One region of the Mesorhizobium sp. NZP2298 genome, then DNA from elsewhere that is predicted to be linked to it. Evidence: riboswitches for the same ligand, from Rfam matches in the RefSeq annotation. Region 1 holds a riboswitch; each other region holds the start of a gene.
What was found. Region 1 has a riboswitch for cobalamin ahead of EB231_RS17640 (DUF1636 family protein). Riboswitches for the same ligand answer to the same signal wherever they lie in the genome.
Positions count from the first base shown of each region.

Region 2: it holds a riboswitch for cobalamin, as region 1 does, so the genes downstream of both, EB231_RS24310 (DUF1636 family protein) here and EB231_RS17640 (DUF1636 family protein) in region 1, are expected to answer to the same signal.
Region 3: it holds a riboswitch for cobalamin, as region 1 does, so the genes downstream of both, bluB (5,6-dimethylbenzimidazole synthase) here and EB231_RS17640 (DUF1636 family protein) in region 1, are expected to answer to the same signal.

Region 1 is NZ_CP033365.1:3,644,579-3,650,319, reverse strand. Features, by position in the region: gene EB231_RS17655 (NuoB/complex I 20 kDa subunit family protein) at 1-298, opposite strand, end outside; gene EB231_RS17650 (NADH-quinone oxidoreductase subunit A) at 289-654, opposite strand; gene EB231_RS17645 (winged helix-turn-helix domain-containing protein) at 1,043-2,242, shown strand; cobalamin riboswitch at 2,272-2,476, shown strand; gene EB231_RS17640 (DUF1636 family protein) at 2,517-2,945, shown strand; gene cobW (cobalamin biosynthesis protein CobW) at 2,948-4,000, shown strand; gene cobN (cobaltochelatase subunit CobN) at 4,020-5,741, shown strand, end outside.
Region 2 is NZ_CP033365.1:5,015,479-5,021,219, reverse strand. Features, by position in the region: gene EB231_RS24325 (DSD1 family PLP-dependent enzyme) at 1-867, shown strand, start outside; gene EB231_RS24320 (bifunctional helix-turn-helix transcriptional regulator/GNAT family N-acetyltransferase) at 930-1,880, shown strand; partial or broken gene EB231_RS24315 (GyrI-like domain-containing protein) at 1,887-2,204, opposite strand; cobalamin riboswitch at 2,371-2,577, shown strand; gene EB231_RS24310 (DUF1636 family protein) at 2,668-3,066, shown strand; gene EB231_RS24305 (ABC transporter ATP-binding protein) at 3,063-3,851, shown strand; gene EB231_RS24300 (ABC transporter substrate-binding protein) at 3,897-4,844, shown strand; gene EB231_RS24295 (FecCD family ABC transporter permease) at 4,844-5,741, shown strand, end outside.
Region 3 is NZ_CP033365.1:5,451,238-5,456,978, forward strand. Features, by position in the region: gene EB231_RS26410 (pirin family protein) at 1-118, opposite strand, end outside; gene EB231_RS26415 (DUF2277 domain-containing protein) at 159-425, opposite strand; gene EB231_RS26420 (exodeoxyribonuclease VII small subunit) at 538-789, opposite strand; gene EB231_RS26425 (histone deacetylase family protein) at 793-1,719, opposite strand; cobalamin riboswitch at 1,884-2,079, shown strand; partial or broken gene bluB (5,6-dimethylbenzimidazole synthase) at 2,180-2,839, shown strand; gene EB231_RS26435 (hypothetical protein) at 2,926-3,909, opposite strand; gene EB231_RS26440 (TetR/AcrR family transcriptional regulator) at 4,002-4,610, opposite strand; gene EB231_RS26445 (MFS transporter) at 4,732-5,741, shown strand, end outside.

The DNA of each region.
Region 1 (5,741 bases):
GGCGCGGAGACGCGCGCGGCGCGACGCCGAACCGCTCCGAGTCGTAGCGCGGCATCGAGGTGTGGATCATCTCGACCGCGCAGCACGCCAGACCAAAGGTCATGAACATCAGCGAGCCGCTGCGCGCCCAGGTGATCAGCGCCTCGGTCGAGGTGACCAGAAAGCCTTTGTCGGCAAGCTCATTGTTGATTTCGAGGAAGAAGGGATCGTCCTCCCCCACCGGCCTGCCGGTGTTGGGATCGATGATGCCCTTCGGCTTCGGCGCGACGAGGGTGCCTGAACTGTCGTTCAATCCCATTCCAGCGCTCCTTTTTTCCATTCATAGGCAAAGCCGATGGTCAGCACCGCCAAAAACACCATCATCGACCAGAAGCCGAGCATGCCGATCTTCGAGAAGGACACGGCCCAGGGAAACAGGAAGGCCACCTCCAGGTCGAAGATGATGAACAGGATCGACACCAGGTAGAAACGGATGTCGAATTTCATGCGGGCGTCGTCGAACGAGTTGAAACCGCACTCGTAGGCGGAAAGCTTTTCGGGATCGGGATTGCGGTAGGCCACCAGGAACGGGGCGGCCAGCAGCGCCAGGCCGACGACCAGTGCCACGCCTATGAACAGGACGATGGGCAGGTACGAACTGAGAAGTGCGTTCATGCAGCGGTTTTCCGTTGGCGCCAATCCACTTTGATTACAGCACCGGACCTTAATGCGGAAGCGTGACAGTTTAACCGCTGAACCGTTTTAAGGGGCCTATGCTGCAACGCGGCGAGGGTTAGCGCAGCACTTCCAGCGAAGCAAGTCAAACCTTGTTCAAAACGCCGACCTGGACGGCATATCCGGAGAAACTGGTCCGATCCGCTCCTGTTTGATTTCCTTCGTCTTTTACTCCACTTTTCTCTCCTGACATGGTTGCCGCCAAAACCCTGCTAGCATGGGTTGGAATCACCATGCAGGTTCCGCAAAAGCGGACCCGATTTTGCGACAAGAACCTGCCCAGACAAAGACCCGACCCACAGCCGAAGCCCCTCAGAGTGATGCCTGCATGAAGGAAAAAATCTCGCTCGCCGCCGCCCGCCGCATTGCACTCGCCGCTCAAGGGTTCCTCGATCCGCGCCCAAATGGCACACCCGACCGCCGCCATTTCGCCCGTGTGCTTTCCCGTACCGGCCTGCTGCAGATCGATTCCGTCAGCGCGGTGGTGCGTGCTCATTACATGCCGCTCTATTCGCGCCTGGGTCCCTACCCGTTCGCTTTGCTCGACAATGCCGCCGTGACTCGCAAGCGCACTGTCTTCGAATACTGGGCGCATGAGGCTTCGTTCCTGCCGGTCGAGACCTACCCGCTGATGCGCTGGCGCATGCAGCGCGCCGAGCAAGGCGATGAAATGTATCTGGGGCTGGCCAAATGGGGTCGCGAACACGCCGCCTATATAGAAGACATTTACCGCGCGGTCGTCGAGCTCGGCCCGATCGCCGCGTCGGCGCTCGAAGGCCAGAAAGGTTCGGGCGGCTGGTGGGGCTGGAGCCATGCCAAGCACGCCTTCGAATGGCTGTTCTGGGCCGGGCGCATCACCACGGCGCACCGCCGCGGCTTCGAGCGCTTCTACGATTTGCCAGAGCGGGTGCTGCCGCAGGCGATCCTCGATCTGCCGGCGCCCCCGGCCGAGGACGCGCATCGCGAATTGCTGCGCATCTCGGCCCGCGCCCATGGCGTGGCGACATCGGGCGACCTGCGCGACTATTTCCGGCTGTCGCCGGCCGATATGAAAGGCCGGCTGGAGGAACTGGTCGAGTTGGGCGAGTTGCTGCCGGTGCGCGTCGAAGGCTGGGACAAGCCGGCCTACCTTCACAAGGACGCGCGCCTGCCCCGGAAAATCGAGGCCCGCGCGCTGTTGGCGCCGTTCGACCCGGTCGTCTTCGAGCGCTCGCGCTCTGAGCGGCTGTTCGATTTCCACTACCGCATCGAAATCTACACGCCGGCTGAAAAGCGCCAATACGGCTACTACGTCCTCCCCTTCCTGCTCGGCGACAAGATCGTGGCGCGCGTCGACCTCAAGGCAGACCGGCCGGCCAGCGTCCTGCGCGTCCATGCCGCCTACCCCGAGCCCGGCGCCCCGCCTGATACCGCCGCGCAGCTCTTCGAGGAATTGAAGCAGATGCAGGGCTGGCTTGGCCTTGAACGCATGGACGTGACGCCGGCAGGCGATCTGGGCCCGGCGCTGGCCGACATCGTCGTGTCGTAAGCCCGCGTTGACACCGCTGCCTGCAAAAGCCTAAATCCCGTCCAGACGGTCCCTTGCCCGCAACGGCAGGGGCTAAGAGGGAATGCGGTGCGAGGTGAAAAATCTCAAATCCGCGGCTGTCCCCGCAACTGTAAGCGAAGAGCCAAGGCCGAAAGCCACTGGGAATTCCCGGGAAGGCGGCACCCAAGGCGATGATCCGCGAGCCAGGAGACCTGCCGTCTGCGACAAAAGAATCCGATCGCCCGGCGGGTTTCCGGGCAAGGAGCCCGGTTTTTTGGACCAGAACGGCAGTTTTTCGGCTGGCACAGCGGACAATTCGTCCGCCGACGGCGAAGCCTTGGCCGGCGTCACCATCATCGTCTGCGCCTCCTGTCGCGACGAGACCGGCTCGGACGCGCATCCCCGCGCCGGCGAACTGCTGGCTGAGGACACGCGCCGCGCCGCGGCCGGCGACGACATCCGCGTCCGCACGGTCGAATGCCTCGGCAATTGCAAGCACCGGCTGAGCGCCGCCATCCTGCGCGACGGCTGCTGGAGCTATGTCTTCGGCGACCTGACCGCGGCCAGCGGCGCCGACCTTGTCACCGGCGCCAAGCTCTTCGCCACCTCGACGGACGGCCTCATTCCATGGCGTGGCCGGCCCGATTCCCTCAAGCGCGGCCTCGTGGCCCGCATTCCTCCCCTCGACCTGTTGAAGGATTGATCATGAGCGCCCCAAATTCGACCGGCAATCTCTCCCGCGTCCCCTGCACCGTCGTCACCGGCTTCCTCGGCGCCGGCAAGACGACGCTGGTCCGCCATCTCCTGGAAAACGCCGGCGGCAAGCGTATTGCCATCATCGTCAACGAGTTCGGCGACATCGGCATCGACGGCGAGATTTTGAAGGGCTGCGGCATCGACACCTGCCCGGAGGAGAACATCGTCGAACTGGCCAATGGCTGCATCTGCTGCACCGTGGCAGACGATTTCGTGCCAGCGCTGGACCAGATCCTGTCGCTGACGCCGAAGGTCGACCACATCCTGATCGAAACCTCGGGCCTCGCTCTGCCCAAGCCGCTGGTCCAGGCGTTCCAGTGGCCGACGGTGAAGAGCCGCGTGACGGTCGACGGCGTCATCGCCGTGGTCGACGGCCCCGCATTGGCCGAAGGCCGCGTCGCCAACGACATGGACGCCTTGCAAGCGCAGCGCGCCGGGGATGAGAGCCTCGACCATGACGACCCGGTCGAGGAAGTGTTCGAGGATCAGATCGCTTGCGCGGATCTGATCATCCTGTCGAAGAGCGACCTGATGGACGCCGCCGGTTCGGCCCGCGCCAACGCCATCATCAACGAACATTCCGCCCGCGCCGTGAAGATCGTGCCGACCTCGCATGGCAAGGTCGACCCCTCGGTGCTGCTCGGCCTCGGTCTCGCTGTCGAGAACGATATCGAAAACCGCAAGTCGCATCATGACGGCGCTTTCGACCACGAGCATGACGACTTCGATACCTTCATCGTCGACATCCCCTCGATCGCCAATCCGGACGAGTTGGCAAAGCGCGTCGCGGCCGCCGCCGAACAGGAAAACGTGCTGCGTGTGAAAGGCTTCGTCGAGGTCGGCGGCAAGCCGATGCGGCTCCTGCTGCAGGCCGTCGGCCCGCGCGTCAATCACTACTATGACCGCGCCTGGACGGCCGAGGACGACCGCCGTTCGCGCCTGGTCGTCATCGGCCTCAAGGGGCTGAACCGCCCGGCAATCGAGCGTATACTCGCCGGCTGATTTTCAGACACGAGCCGCGATGCATATCCTCACCACGACCTCCGCCTCGCTCGACGATCTTGCCGAGCCGGTCGATCTGCGGCAGACGCCGGCGGATATCGTGGCCCTGTCCTTCACCGACAGCGATCTTGCCGGGCTGGCGGCGGCGTGGAAGGCCGATGCCGGCCGCGTGCCCTCGATGCGGCTGGCGGCGCTGCGCGACCTGCGCCATCCCATGTCCGTCGACCTCTGGGTCGACAGCGTCGCCCGCCACGCCAAGATCATCCTGGTGCGCATCCTCGGCGGCCACGATTGGTGGCGCTATGGCTGCGACCAGTTGGCTTCGATCGCCCGCGAGCGCGGCATAAAACTGGCGCTGCTTCCCGGTGAAAGCCACGACGAGGATCTCAGGCTGATCGAAGCCTCGACGCTGCCGCGCCAGGAATTGGACGCGTTGCTCGGCTATTTCCGCGAAGGCGGCCCGGCCAATATGAGCGCGCTGGTGCAGAGGCTGGGGCGGCTGGCTGGACAAGATGCGGCCGTTGTTGAGCCGGTGGCGGTGCCAAAAGCCGGCTACTACGAGCCCACACGCGGCGTCCTCCCCCTCCCCCTGCAAGTGGAGGGAAAGGTGGTACCGATCCTCTTCTACCGCTCGATGCTTCTTGCCGCCGATGTCGCGCCGATCGATGCCCTTTTTGAGGCGCTGCGCCAACGCGGCATCCTCCCGGTCCCCATCTTCGTCTCCAGCCTGAAAGAGCCGGCGTCACTCGCCTTTGTGGAAACCGCGTTCGCCGCGCTGAAACCCGCCGCCATCATCACCGCGACCGCCTTCGCCTCCGGTGCCGAACCCGGCGTCGAAACCCTATTCGACCGTGCCGGCGTGCCCGTCTTCCAGGTCATCGTCGCCACCACCCGCCGCGACGTCTGGGAAAACAACCAGCGCGGCGTGGCGCCCGCCGACCTCGCCATGCATGTCGTGCTGCCAGAACTGGACGGCCGCATCCTCGCCGGCGCCATTTCCTTCAAGGGCGAAAGCGATGTCGATCCGGCACTTGGCCACCGTGCCTTCGCCAACCGGCCGGAGCCGGATCGCGTGGCGCAGGTGGCGGATCGCGTGGTGGCCTTCATCAAGCTGCAGGACACGCCACGCGCCGAGCGCAAGCTTGTCATCCTGATCCCGGACTATCCAAGCGCACCGGGCCGCACGGGATATGCCGTCGGCCTCGATGTGCCGTCCAGCGTGCTGGCGATGCTGCATGACCTGAAGGAGCAGGGTTATGGCGTTGAGGGGATTCCGAAATCGCAGCGGGAATTGCTGGATTTGCTGGAGAGGGGCGATGACGGGCTGGGGCTGGAGGATTATCTCGGCTTCTCGAAGGAGTTGCCGGTTGAGGCAATGACTGCCGTTGAAGCGGCCTGGGGAAAAGCGGAATACGAGACCGGCCAGAAACACTTCCCCTTCCGCGCCGCGACCTTCGGCAACATCACCGTAGCCCTCGCCCCCGATCGCGGCCGCTCCGCCGATCGCCGCGCCGACTACCACGATCCAACCTTGCCCCCGCGTCACGCCCTGGTCGCGTTTGGCCTGTGGCTGCGCAAATCCCTCGGCATCCATGCGCTCATCCATGTCGGCGCGCACGGCACGCTGGAATGGCTGCCCGGCAAGACGGTTGCACTCTCGCAAAGCTGCTTTCCCGAGATCGTCACCGGTCCCTTGCCCGTCATCTACCCCTTCATCGTCTCCAACCCAGGCGAAGCGGCG
Region 2 (5,741 bases), 1.4 Mb from region 1:
GGCAAACCGATGCCGGTTAGCGCGGCAAGAGCGGCGCTGGTGAAGGGCGACGCCGACTGGTCGCGTGTCTGCTGGCTGGTCGACAGTGACAAAAGACTGGCGGAATATGGCGCTCTGGCCGCCGAGCTCGCTATCGAACTGCGTATTGCCTTCGAGATCGATGTCGGCCTGCATCGCGGCGGGTTTGCCAAACCGGAGGCCTTGTCGCGGGCGTTGAAGATGCTGCCGGCCCACAAAGCGCTGCGCTGCGAAGGCGTCATGGCCTATGAGGCGCACGCACCGCACATTCCCGGCCTGTTCGGTGGGCCGGCCAGGGCGTTGGCGCGGGCCTCGGAACAGGCCGCCGATTTCGTGGCGCGCCTGGGCGCCGACCAGCGAAGCATCCTCAACATTGGCGGCAGCAAGACCGCGCTGCTTCATCACCGCGGCATTGCCAACGAAGTGTCGATGGGCTCGGCCTTCGTGCTGCCCGGCGATTTCGATACGCCCGGCCTCGAAAATTTCCAACCGGCGGCTTTCATCGCGACGCCGATCCTGAAAGTGGTCGAACCGATGCTGCCAGGCCCCCCCGCCGTCTCCCGCCTCTTGCGGGCGCTTGGCCGGTTCCCGCGCAAGGGCTGCTATCTCTATGGCGGTAAGTGGATGGCCGAGCCGGTATTTCCAGAAGGCATGAAGACGAACGGTTTGCTCGGCCTTTCCTCCAACCAGCAATTCATGGGCCTGCCGGCTGACGCAGCTGTGATGCCCGGCGATTATGCGTTCCTGCGGCCGACGCAAAGCGAGGCGGTGCTGCAGCAATTCGGGCCGATCGCGGTGCTTTCCGGCGGCAGGATCGTTGATCGCTGGCCGGTGTTGCCGATGATGTGATCGTATCGGATGGTTGACTCCGTCAAGTAAATGATTGATCCTGTAAAAGACAGGAGATGCCGATGACGATTCACCATCAGCCCAGCAACGAAGCGCCCAACAAGGACCTGATCGATGCGGTGCGGGCTTTCAACCGCTTCTACACCCGCCAGATCGGGCTGCTCGACGAAGGGCTGCTGAAAAGCGCCTTCTCCCTGACCGAGGCGCGTGTGCTCTACGAACTGGCGCACCGCGACGGTCTGACCGCGACCGACCTCGGGCGCGACCTCGGTCTCGATGCCGGCTATGTCAGCCGTCTGCTGAAGAAGTTCGAGCGCCTTCACCTCATCTCCAGGTCAACGCTGGTTTCGGACGCCAGGCAATCGTCGATTGCGCTGACGACGGCGGGAAGGAATGCCTTCGCGCCGCTGAACAAGGATTCGCACGACCAGGTCGCGACCCTTCTCGATAGGCTACCTGCGTCGGAGCAGGACCGGCTGGTGAAATCCATGCGGACGGTCCAGGCTCTGCTGGGTGAAAGCGATGAGCCAAGGATCCCTTATCTGTTACGACCGCTGCAGGTCGGCGACATCGGCTGGATCACCCGCCGGCAAGGGATGCTCTACGCGCAGGACTATGGCTGGGACGAAACCTATGAGGCGCTGGTTGCCGAAATCCTCGCGGCATTCGTCAAATCCTTCGACCCGAAATGGGAACGAAGCTGGATCGCCGAGCGCGATGGCGAGGTCGTCGGCTCGGTCTTCGTCGTGCGCAAATCGGATCAGGTGGCGAAGCTGCGCCTGCTTTATGTCGAACCTTCGGCGCGTGGCCTCGGCATCGGTAGGCGGCTGGTCGAGGAATGCATCGGCTTTGCCCGTGCGAAGGGCTACAAGACGCTGACCTTGTGGACCAACGATATCCTGATCGCCGCCCGGCACATCTACCAGGCGGTCGGCTTCAAACTGACCGAGGAAGAACCGCACCACTCCTTCGGCAAGGATCTGGTTGGCCAGACCTGGGACTTGGAATTGTGATCTCCGCTAAGCCTTGACGGGTATCCAGATCTCCAGCCCGCCATTGCCGTTGTTCGGATCGAACTCCGGACCGTTGCGCTCGAATTCGGGCGCGTCCGCTATCTCGTGCCCGGAGGCCGGCAGCCATTTGTTCCAGATTGTATTGACGGTGCGGCGGATGGTCGAGATGTGCTCGCGATGCGCGAACACCGCATATTTCCGGGCTGGTATCCGCACCCGGCAGAGTTCCCTTGGAAGGTCAGAAAAATCGGTGACCTCGACACCGGCGACGTAGTCGAAATTGCCGGCGTCGTCGCCGTTGACGCAGACGCCGTAGGCGACGTCCAGGAGCGAGACTGGCTCGATGTCTTCATTCGGCAGAAAGCCTCACTTGACTTCGCCGAGCGGCATGATTTAAATCGTAATGTAATTACATTACATCCGCAATTTCAGCGCCGCCGCGGGATCGACAATGCATCGAGAAATCCGTTGCGAAGCAAATTGGGGAAAACTACGATCGAGTGGTGATGGTCCCCGAGTCGAAAGGCAAGGGGTGAAAAGGGAACACGGTGAGATCCTAAAAAGGTCGAAGCCGTGGCTGCCCCCGCAACTGTAAGCGGTGAGCAAGATCCGAAATGCCACTGGCCGGCAAGGCTGGGAAGGCAGGATTGAGCAAGGACCCGCGAGCCAGGAGACCTGCCATCACTGAGTTGACCGGACGGGGTGTGCCGGGAGGAGACGTGGACGTCGGTCTTGTCGGCCGGCTCGCCAACATCCTTCCGTCGCCAGTTTTGGAAAGTGACGGAAGTTGGACGGCGCTATCGATCACCACATCATCGTGTGCACGCTTTGCCGTGACGTTCCCACCGGCATCAGGTCGGGCGAAAGCCTGTGCGCCGATTTGCGCTCCCGGCTCTCGGCCCATGATGAACCCGCCGTGTCGCATGGCTTCACGGTCGAAGGCGTCGAATGCATGGCGGGCTGCGCACGGCCGCTGACGGTAGCCTTCCAGGCGCCGGGCAAGGCTACCTATCTCTTCGGCTCCGTCGATGCCGAGGCCGACGCCGGTGATCTCGTGCGATTTGCCAGGCTCTACGCCTCGCTCGCCGACGGCTGGTGCAATTCCGGACAGCGTCCGCCGCGACTGGCCGGCAAGACGCTGGCCCGCATCCCGGCGCCGGGCAAGCTGGCGGGTGATAGCCGATGACAATGCCACTCCTCGAGGCGCGCGACCTGGGTGCTGTGGCGAATGGCCGGAATCTGGTCCATGCGGTCAGCCTCTCTATCGCCACCGGCGATCGTCTCGCCATCATCGGCCCCAATGGTGCCGGCAAGACGACGCTGCTGCGCATGCTGTCGGGCATGCTCAGGCCAAGTTCGGGCGAGGTGAAGCTTGGCGGGCGACGGCTGGACAGGATCTCGACGGCCGAGCGGGCCCTGCACATGGCCGTCGTCGGCCAGACCGACCAGCCGGATCCGCGGCTGGCGGTGATCGACTATGTCGAACTTGGCCGCGTTCCGTATGCCGGCCTGAGGCGCAGGAGCGAGGAGCGCGACATTGTCGTCGACGCCCTGCGCCGGACCGGCCTTTTGCCGCTGCTCGGCCGCACCATTGGCTCGCTGTCTGGAGGGGAGCGCCAACGCGCCCAGCTGGCGCGCGCCATCGCACAGCAACCAAAGGTGTTGTTCCTCGACGAGCCGACCAATCATCTTGACCCGCGTGCTCGCGGCGAGCTTCTCGAACTCGTCGCCGGCTTCGGCATGACGGTGATCGCGGTGCTGCATGACCTGGCCCTGGTGGCGCCTTTCGCCACCAGGGTCGCGGTGATGAACGAAGCCCGGCTGCACGCGTTGGCCGCACCGCGCGAAGCGCTGACGCAACAGCTGATCCGCGAGATTTTCGGCGTCGACGTGTTTCGCCTGCGCCACCCTACCGAGGACCGTGAACTGACGGTGTTCGATGTTCCGAACCGCGCCGCGCCACCATCCTGATCGAACCATCCCTCATCAACGCTGTTCAACCAAGGAGCAAAATCCGTGAAACGTCTCGCCTTGTCGCTCGTCTTTTCCTTGCTGGTCTCTACCGCCTTCGCTTTCCCCGTCACCGTCGACAGTTGCGGCAAGCCGCTGACCTTCGACGCGCCGCCCAAGCGCGCCGTCATCCATGACCTCAACATGGCCGAGATGGCCTTCGCGCTGAAGCTGCAGCCGTCGATCGTCGGCCTGACCGGCATCACCGGATGGTACAAGGTCGGCCCCGAATTCAAGGCCGAGCAGGGCTCAATCCCGGAACTCGCGCCCAAATACCCGACGCTCGAGAACCTGGTCGCCGTCGAGCCCGATTTCTTCTTCGCCGGCTGGTACTATGGCATGAAGCCGGGCGGCGACGTGACGCCCGACACGCTCGCCCCGCATGGCATCAAGACACTGGTGCTGACCGAAAGCTGCGTCCATCTCGACAAGAACCGCCCGGCGGCTTCCATGGACCTGCTCTATGGCGATGTTGAAAAGCTGGGCAAGATCTTTGGCAAGGAGACCGAGGCGCAGAAGCTTGTCGCCGGCTGGAAGGCGCAACTCGCCGACATCACCGCGAAGGTCGGCGACGCCAAGGGAACCCGTGTGTTCCTCTATGATTCCGGCGAGGACAGGCCGTTCACCGCCGGAAAATTCGCCATCCCGAGCGCCATGATCACAGCGGCCGGCGGCGATAACATCATGGCCGACATGGACACCAGCTGGGGCAACACGGACTGGGAAACGGTGGCGTCGCGCAATCCGCAATTCCTCATCCTGCTCGATTACCAGGATGGCGGCGGCTACAGGAAGCTGCTCGATTTCTTGAAGGCGCATCCGGCGATGAAGGAGACGGATGCGGTCAAGAACGAGCGTTTCGTGGCCCTTCGCTATGCCGAACTGACGCCTGGACCGGCAAACATCGAGGCGATCGCCAAGATCGCCAAGGCGATGCATCCGGAAGCGTTCTGATGCTTCTTGCCCCCGGGCATAAATCCGGCGCGCTTTCCGGGCACAAGGCATTCGCGCTGGCCATGGTGGCGGGCACGGTGGCGGTCGTCGCCCTCGTGCTGCTGTCGATCGCCTATGGTTCGACGCTGATCCCGTTGAGCGACGTCATCGCCTCGCTTGGCCATGCCGTCGGGTTGAATGAGCACCAGGTGTCGGGCCCGGTCGGCAAGATCGTCATCGATCTCAGGCTGCCGCGCACGATCCTGGCGGTCTGTGTCGGTGCCGGCCTCGGCATCACAGGCGCGTTGCTGCAGACGGTGACCCGCAACGATCTCGCCGATCCTTTCCTGTTCGGCCTGTCGTCGGGAGCCGCCGCCGGCGCTGTTTCCGTCATCACCGTCTTCGGCGACAGTTTTGGCATCTGGACCTTGCCGGTCGCGGCCTTCACCGGCGGCATACTGGCCGCCTGCATCGTGCTGCTGCTGGTCGCCCGGGTAAGGGGGCAGGGGCCGGAGCGGCTGATCCTCGCCGGCCTTGCCGTCTCCTTCCTGTTCACGGCATTGACCAATTATCTGGTCTTTGCCGGAGACCAGCGCGCCGCCCATTCGGTGCTGTTCTGGACGATGGGCGGGCTCGGGCTGGCGCGCTGGGACAATGTCTGGCTGGGCGCGTTGGGAGCCGGCACGATCGCGGCCTACGGACTGTGGAACCACCGCAGGCTGGACGCCTTCCTGGCCGGTGAAAGTGCTGCCGAAAGCCTTGGCGTGCCGGTGGCGCGCATGCGCCGGGCGACGTTTCTCGTTGCAGCCTTCTCGACGGCAATTCTCGTCTCGGTCGCCGGCGTCATCGGCTTTGTCGGATTGATGATCCCGCATCTGTCGCGGCCGCTGGCAGGTCCCTTGCATCTGCGCCTGATCG
Region 3 (5,741 bases), 1.8 Mb from region 1:
AAGCACGACGGACCTCGAAGCCGCCAATGTCCTTGGCGTTCGGGATGACCATCAGTTCGATCTGGTCGCTGGCAAAGGCATCGCCGGCTTCAGGGTCTTTCCCGGGGAAGAAGCTCATGAACTCTCCTTGTCAGCGTTCGGTGACCGCTTTGGCGACATCACGCAAAGCGGATCGCCGCCTTTGCCCGCAGTTTGGCGGCCACTTCTTCGCGGTTACGCGGATGCTGGTTGGTTTCGAGCGAATCGAGAAGTTCGCGCGCCGATGCCGCAATGGCCTCCACTGCGTGGTCGAACGCATGCTGGTTCTGTTTCGAAGGCCGCGTCGTTCCGCTCAGCTTGCGGACAAATTGAAGGGCTGCGTCGCGCACTTCGTCATTGGTTGCCGGCGGATCAAAATTGAACAGGGTCTTGATGTTTCTGCACATCGCTTCCGTATCTCCTCTTGTCCTGGAGCCGTTTCAATCGGAACGAGTTTTATCCTCAACCATGATCGTGTCCAAAAACCGGAGAGGCAAGACCATGGTTCGCGGCCATGCCTCAGTCCGCGTCGAGCGGCTCGGTTCCAACCGGCTTGCCGTCGCGCGATAGCCTGATCTTCTCAACCTTGTCCTCGGCCGCCTTCAGCAGCCGGTCACAATGCGCCTTCAGGGCCTCGCCGCGCTCATAGATCCGGATCGACTGATCGAGCGGCACGTCGCCACGCTCCAGATCATCGACGATCTTCTCCAGCGCGTCGAGTGCCTGCTCGAAGCTCATCGCCTTGACGTCTTCGTTGGTCTCAGCAGCCATCATTCATCCTTTCATCAGTCGCCCGACATGGGCGGCGACCGAAAATGCCAGTCCCTGCAGATCGTAGCCGCCCTCGAGCAGGCTGACGAGCCGGTTGCCGCTGTGGCGGGCGGCGCGCTGCATCAGCTGGCCAGTCGCCCAGTCGAAATCGTCCTCGGTCAGGTTGATCTCGGCCAAGGGATCACGGTGATGCGCGTCGAAACCGGCCGAAATAATGATGAGGTCGGGCGCGAAATTGTCGAGCGCCGGCAGGACGCGCGACAGGAAGGCATCGCGAAACACCTCGCTGCCGGTCCGCGGCGCCAGTGGTGCGTTGACGATGTTGCCGGCGCCGGTCTCGCTCTTCGCGCCAGTGCCGGGATAAAGCGGCATCTGGTGCGTCGAGCAATAGAGCACCGAGGGATCGTCCCAGAAAATATCCTGTGTGCCATTGCCGTGGTGCACATCCCAGTCGACGACTGCGACACGGTCGATGCCGTGCTTCTTCTGCGCATAGCGGGCCGCGATCGCCGCCGTGTTGAAGAAGCAAAAGCCCATTGCGGTGGTCTTTTCGGCATGGTGGCCGGGTGGCCGGGCGGCGACGAAGACATTGTCGGCGCGGCCTGCGAAGACGTCGTCGACGGCGGCGTTGGCGGCGCCGATCGCGGTTATCACCGCCTGCCAGCTCTTCGGGCTGGCGGTGGTGTCGGCATCGATGCGGGCAATGCCTTCGTCTGGGATGGCGGCGCGCACGCGCGCGATGAAATCGGCCGGATGCGCGTAAAGGATGGTGGCCTCGTCGCCTTCCGGCGCCTTGACGCGGTCGAGCTCGGCAAAGGCTTCGTCGTCAAGCACGCGCTCGATGGCGCGCAAGCGGTCCGGCCGCTCGGGGTGACCGGGGGGCGTGATGTGCTCAAGGAAGATCGGATGCGTGTAGAGACGAGTGGCCATGATCCCTATCTAGTGCCCCAACGCCACGATGGCCATGCGTCGCGGCCCGATGGCTGGGGAAAATCGCTTCTGCGTCCATTGGCGTCGCTGTGGGGATTGGCGCCGCGGACGCTTCGGCATAAGGTCGCCGTCACTGCCTGGTGCCCGCCAGTCTGTTTGTCTAGCCGCATTCTGCGGCGCCAAGTGATTCCACTTGGCTGCAAATGCTCTGGCGGGAGAATCGGGAACACGGTTGAATTCCGTGGCGTGCCCAACGCTGTGAGGGGGACCGCGCCGGTAAATGCCACTGTCGATGACGGGAAGGCACCGGACGCGGGTTGATCCTGAGCCAGAAGACCGGCCTGGCAGGCACCGTCATCCGCATGGTCAGGCGGATGACATCAGAGCGACGTGCGTCCACTTGGACGCACTAAGTGCGCTCTGACGGTGTGAAACTATTGCAATCGCAAGGGGACAAGCGATGCCGGATGCTATGACCGCTCCTGTCGGCGACGGATTTGACCAGATGGCGCGCGACGCGGTGTACCGCGCCATGTTCACGCGGCGCGATGTGCGCAGCCATTTCCTGCCTACTCCTCTCGACGATGAGGTGTTGGCACGGCTGCTGCTTGCCGCCCATCACGCGCCATCGGTCGGGTTCATGCAGCCGTGGAATTTCATCGTCATCCGCGATGCCGCGCGACGGGAGAAGGTGCGCGACCTGTTCCTGGCCGCGCGAGAACAGGAACTGCCTGAAATCGAAAAGGAAAGGCAGGCACTCTACCGCAAACTCAAACTGGAAGGCATCTGCGAAAGCGCGCTCAACATCTGCATCACCTGCGACCGCCAGCGCTCGAAGGGCTCGCCGCTGGGACGTTGGCACAATCCGGAGATGGACCTCTACAGCACGGTCTGCGCGGTGCAGAATTTCTGGCTGGCGGCACGCGCCGAAGGCGTCGGCGTCGGCTGGGTCAGCATCATCGAGGCGCAGGCACTGAAAAGCCTGCTGTCCATTCCCGACCATGTAACGCCGATCGCTTATCTCTGCGTCGGCCGGGTTTCCGAGTTCGCGCCCAAACCGGACCTTGAAACACATGGCTGGGGCCGGCGCCTGCCCCTGCCCGAACTGATCATGAGCGAGACCTTTTGCGGGAAAGGCGAGGCACCGCTCAAGTCAGCGGCGGCGCGCCTGAACGCCGTCGATGCCGCCCAGGCCTGCCCGGCCGATCAGCGCGTCGCGCCGGCCGTGCCCCAGCGCGAGCCGCCGAAGGAGGAAAGCGCCTTGTCCTTGAGTTCCCTGAACTTCGATGACGCCTCGGCCAGCCGCGCGTCCCAGGCCGGATCAGGCACCTGGCCGGCGATGGTCTTGAAATAGACCTGCATCAGGCAGGCGATGGCAAAGGGCTCGATGAACGCCGCCTTGAAGGCCCAGGCAAAGACGATGGCCAGCACGAAGGCCCAGCCGGCGAGCTGTCCGGGCATGAGGAAAAGAATGGCCCCGGCCGGGGCGAGCATCAGCAGAAAGATGACGAAGGACACGCCCCACATGATGACCGCCAGCCAGACGGCGTTCTTGACCATGGTCTTGCCGTTCTGGGCGTAGAGAACCACGCCCTGCCGCGCGGTTTCGAAAGGCGAGGACGAGTTGATGCGGATGTTGTAGCCGAGGATGATCTCGTCGACATAGGTGAGAGACAGGCGGATCACCGTGTTGATGAAGGAGACCAGGCCGCTCAGGCCCGGAATGGGCAGAGAGGCGGCGACGCCGCCGAGCAGGCCGGTGATCGCGCGGATGGCGCCCTTGACCAGCTGGTCGACGACGAAAAGGATGTTGGCCTCGGCGAAACGCTCGGTCACGACCTGCCGGGCATAGGCGATCTGGTTCTGGCCGGCAGGAACATGATGGCCGTCGATCAGGTGGACCATGACGGCGATATGGCCGGCCTTGACGACGTAGAGGATGTATTCGCGGATCCAGTAGACGGCGATGGAGACGATGCCGAAACCGACCACGCCGCCCCACAGGGCAAAGGACAGCGGTCCATCGGGATCGGTGGAGATATGGCCGACGCCATAGCCGACCGAGGCGCCCGTGCCGGTCGCCATGATGTAGGCCAGCGTGATGCCGAAATAGACGATCATGCGAAAGACAATGAAAGGCCAGGTCCGCATCATGATGGACACCGACCTGCCGATATCGAAATCCCACATGCCCCGAATCTCCCCTCAGAGATGGCTGGGGAGGATGCGCTCTAACCGAAGATTGTCAATCATGGGCGGGGCACCAGGCCGCAGACGGGACTTCAGTTCGATTGCGGACCCGGTTCTTTGAGCAGCCCCTCAAGCAGTTGCTTGAACGCCGCCACCACCTTCCTCGACGTGGCTTCGGGGTCGTTTGAATTGGCGATCCGCTGCGACGCCTGGCTGCTCGCCCCGTTGATAAGGCGCGCGGCCGTTTCAGGGTCGACGCCCGGGACGACCACCCCTTCCCTCTGCAGCGCGGTCAGATGATCCGTCATTGAGCCAACGCAGGCATTGGCATTCGACCATTGTGCCGGATCGCCCAGCACAGCAGGGCCATCCCGGAACATTATGCGCTGGATTTCCGGCTCCAGCGCCATCTCGATATAGGTGGTGCATTCGTCGACGAAACGCTGCCAGCGGGTCGGCGCTCTCGATGCGATCTCGTTCACCCGAGCCGCCATCTCGCCGTCGATTTCGGCGATAACCGCCTCCAGCAGCCCCTTCTTGTCGCCGAAGTGATGATAGAGCGCGCCGCGCGTCAGCCCGGCGGATGCCGTGAAATCGTCCATCGACGCTTCGGCATATCCGATCGAACCGAACGCCTGGCGGGCAGCGGCGATCAGCTTGGCGCGCGTCTCGGCGATCATCTCCTTGCGGGGTCTGCGCATTCTGCCTGGCCTTATTCACATACGCAACGTATGCCAATTGACATACGCTGCGTATGATCTATCTAGTTCCCATACGCTCCGTATGTAATTGGCATATCGCCTTTTGTCGAGGAACCGGATCATGCAGAACCCTTACTCAGAGATCTTTCGCGCCCCCGGTGCCAAGGGCTTCGCAGCCGCCGGTTTCCTGGCGCGCCTGCCGATCGCCATGGCGCCCATCGGCATCGTGGCGATGCTGTCGCAGACACGTGGCGAATACTGGCTGGCCGGCGCTGTCTCGGCGACATTCGCATTGGCCAACGCTTTCCTGGCGCCGCAAATATCAAGACTGGTCGACCGCCTTGGCCAGACCCGGATCGTCGTGCCCACCACAATCATCTCCGTGCTCGCATTCCTGGCGCTGATTGCATCGGCCAATAAGGACTGGCCGGTCTGGACGCTGTTCGTGTCGGCGCTGCTGGCCGCCGCCATGCCCAGCATGCCGGCAATGGTGCGCGCACGCTGGACCGAGATTTTCCGCGGCCGGCCCGAGATGAGCACCGCCTTCGCCTTCGAGTCGGCGGCGGATGAGTTGGTCTACATCGCCGGCGCATCACTGTCGGTGGGCTTGAGTGCCGCCCTGTTCCCGGAAGCGGGCATGCTGGCGAGCACGCTGTTCCTTGCCTTGGGCTCGACGGCGTTCATCCTGCAGCGATCGACCGAGCCGCAAGTGCGGCCGATTGGTCACGGCTCGAGCGGCTCCGCAATCCGCCTGCGCCCGGTGCAGATCATCACATTCGCCCTGATCTTCATCGGTGCCACCTTCGCGACGACGGAAGTCAGCACCGTGGCAATCACCAAGGAACTCGGCCAACCCGGCGCCGCCAGCCTCGTCATTGGCGTCTACGCGCTGGGGTCGTTCGTGCTCGGCATCATTGTCGGGGCGCTCAATCTGAAAACACCGCTGCAACGCCAGTTGGCCATCGCGGTAGCCGTCATCGCGGTCAGCACGCTGCTGCCGCTCACCGCCGGCACCGTGCCGCTTCTGGCACTCACCGTCTTCATCAGCGGCGTGGCCATCTCACCGACCTTCATCACGGCCTTCGGCCTGATCGAGCGGCATGTGCCCGAAGCGATGCTGACGGAGGGCAT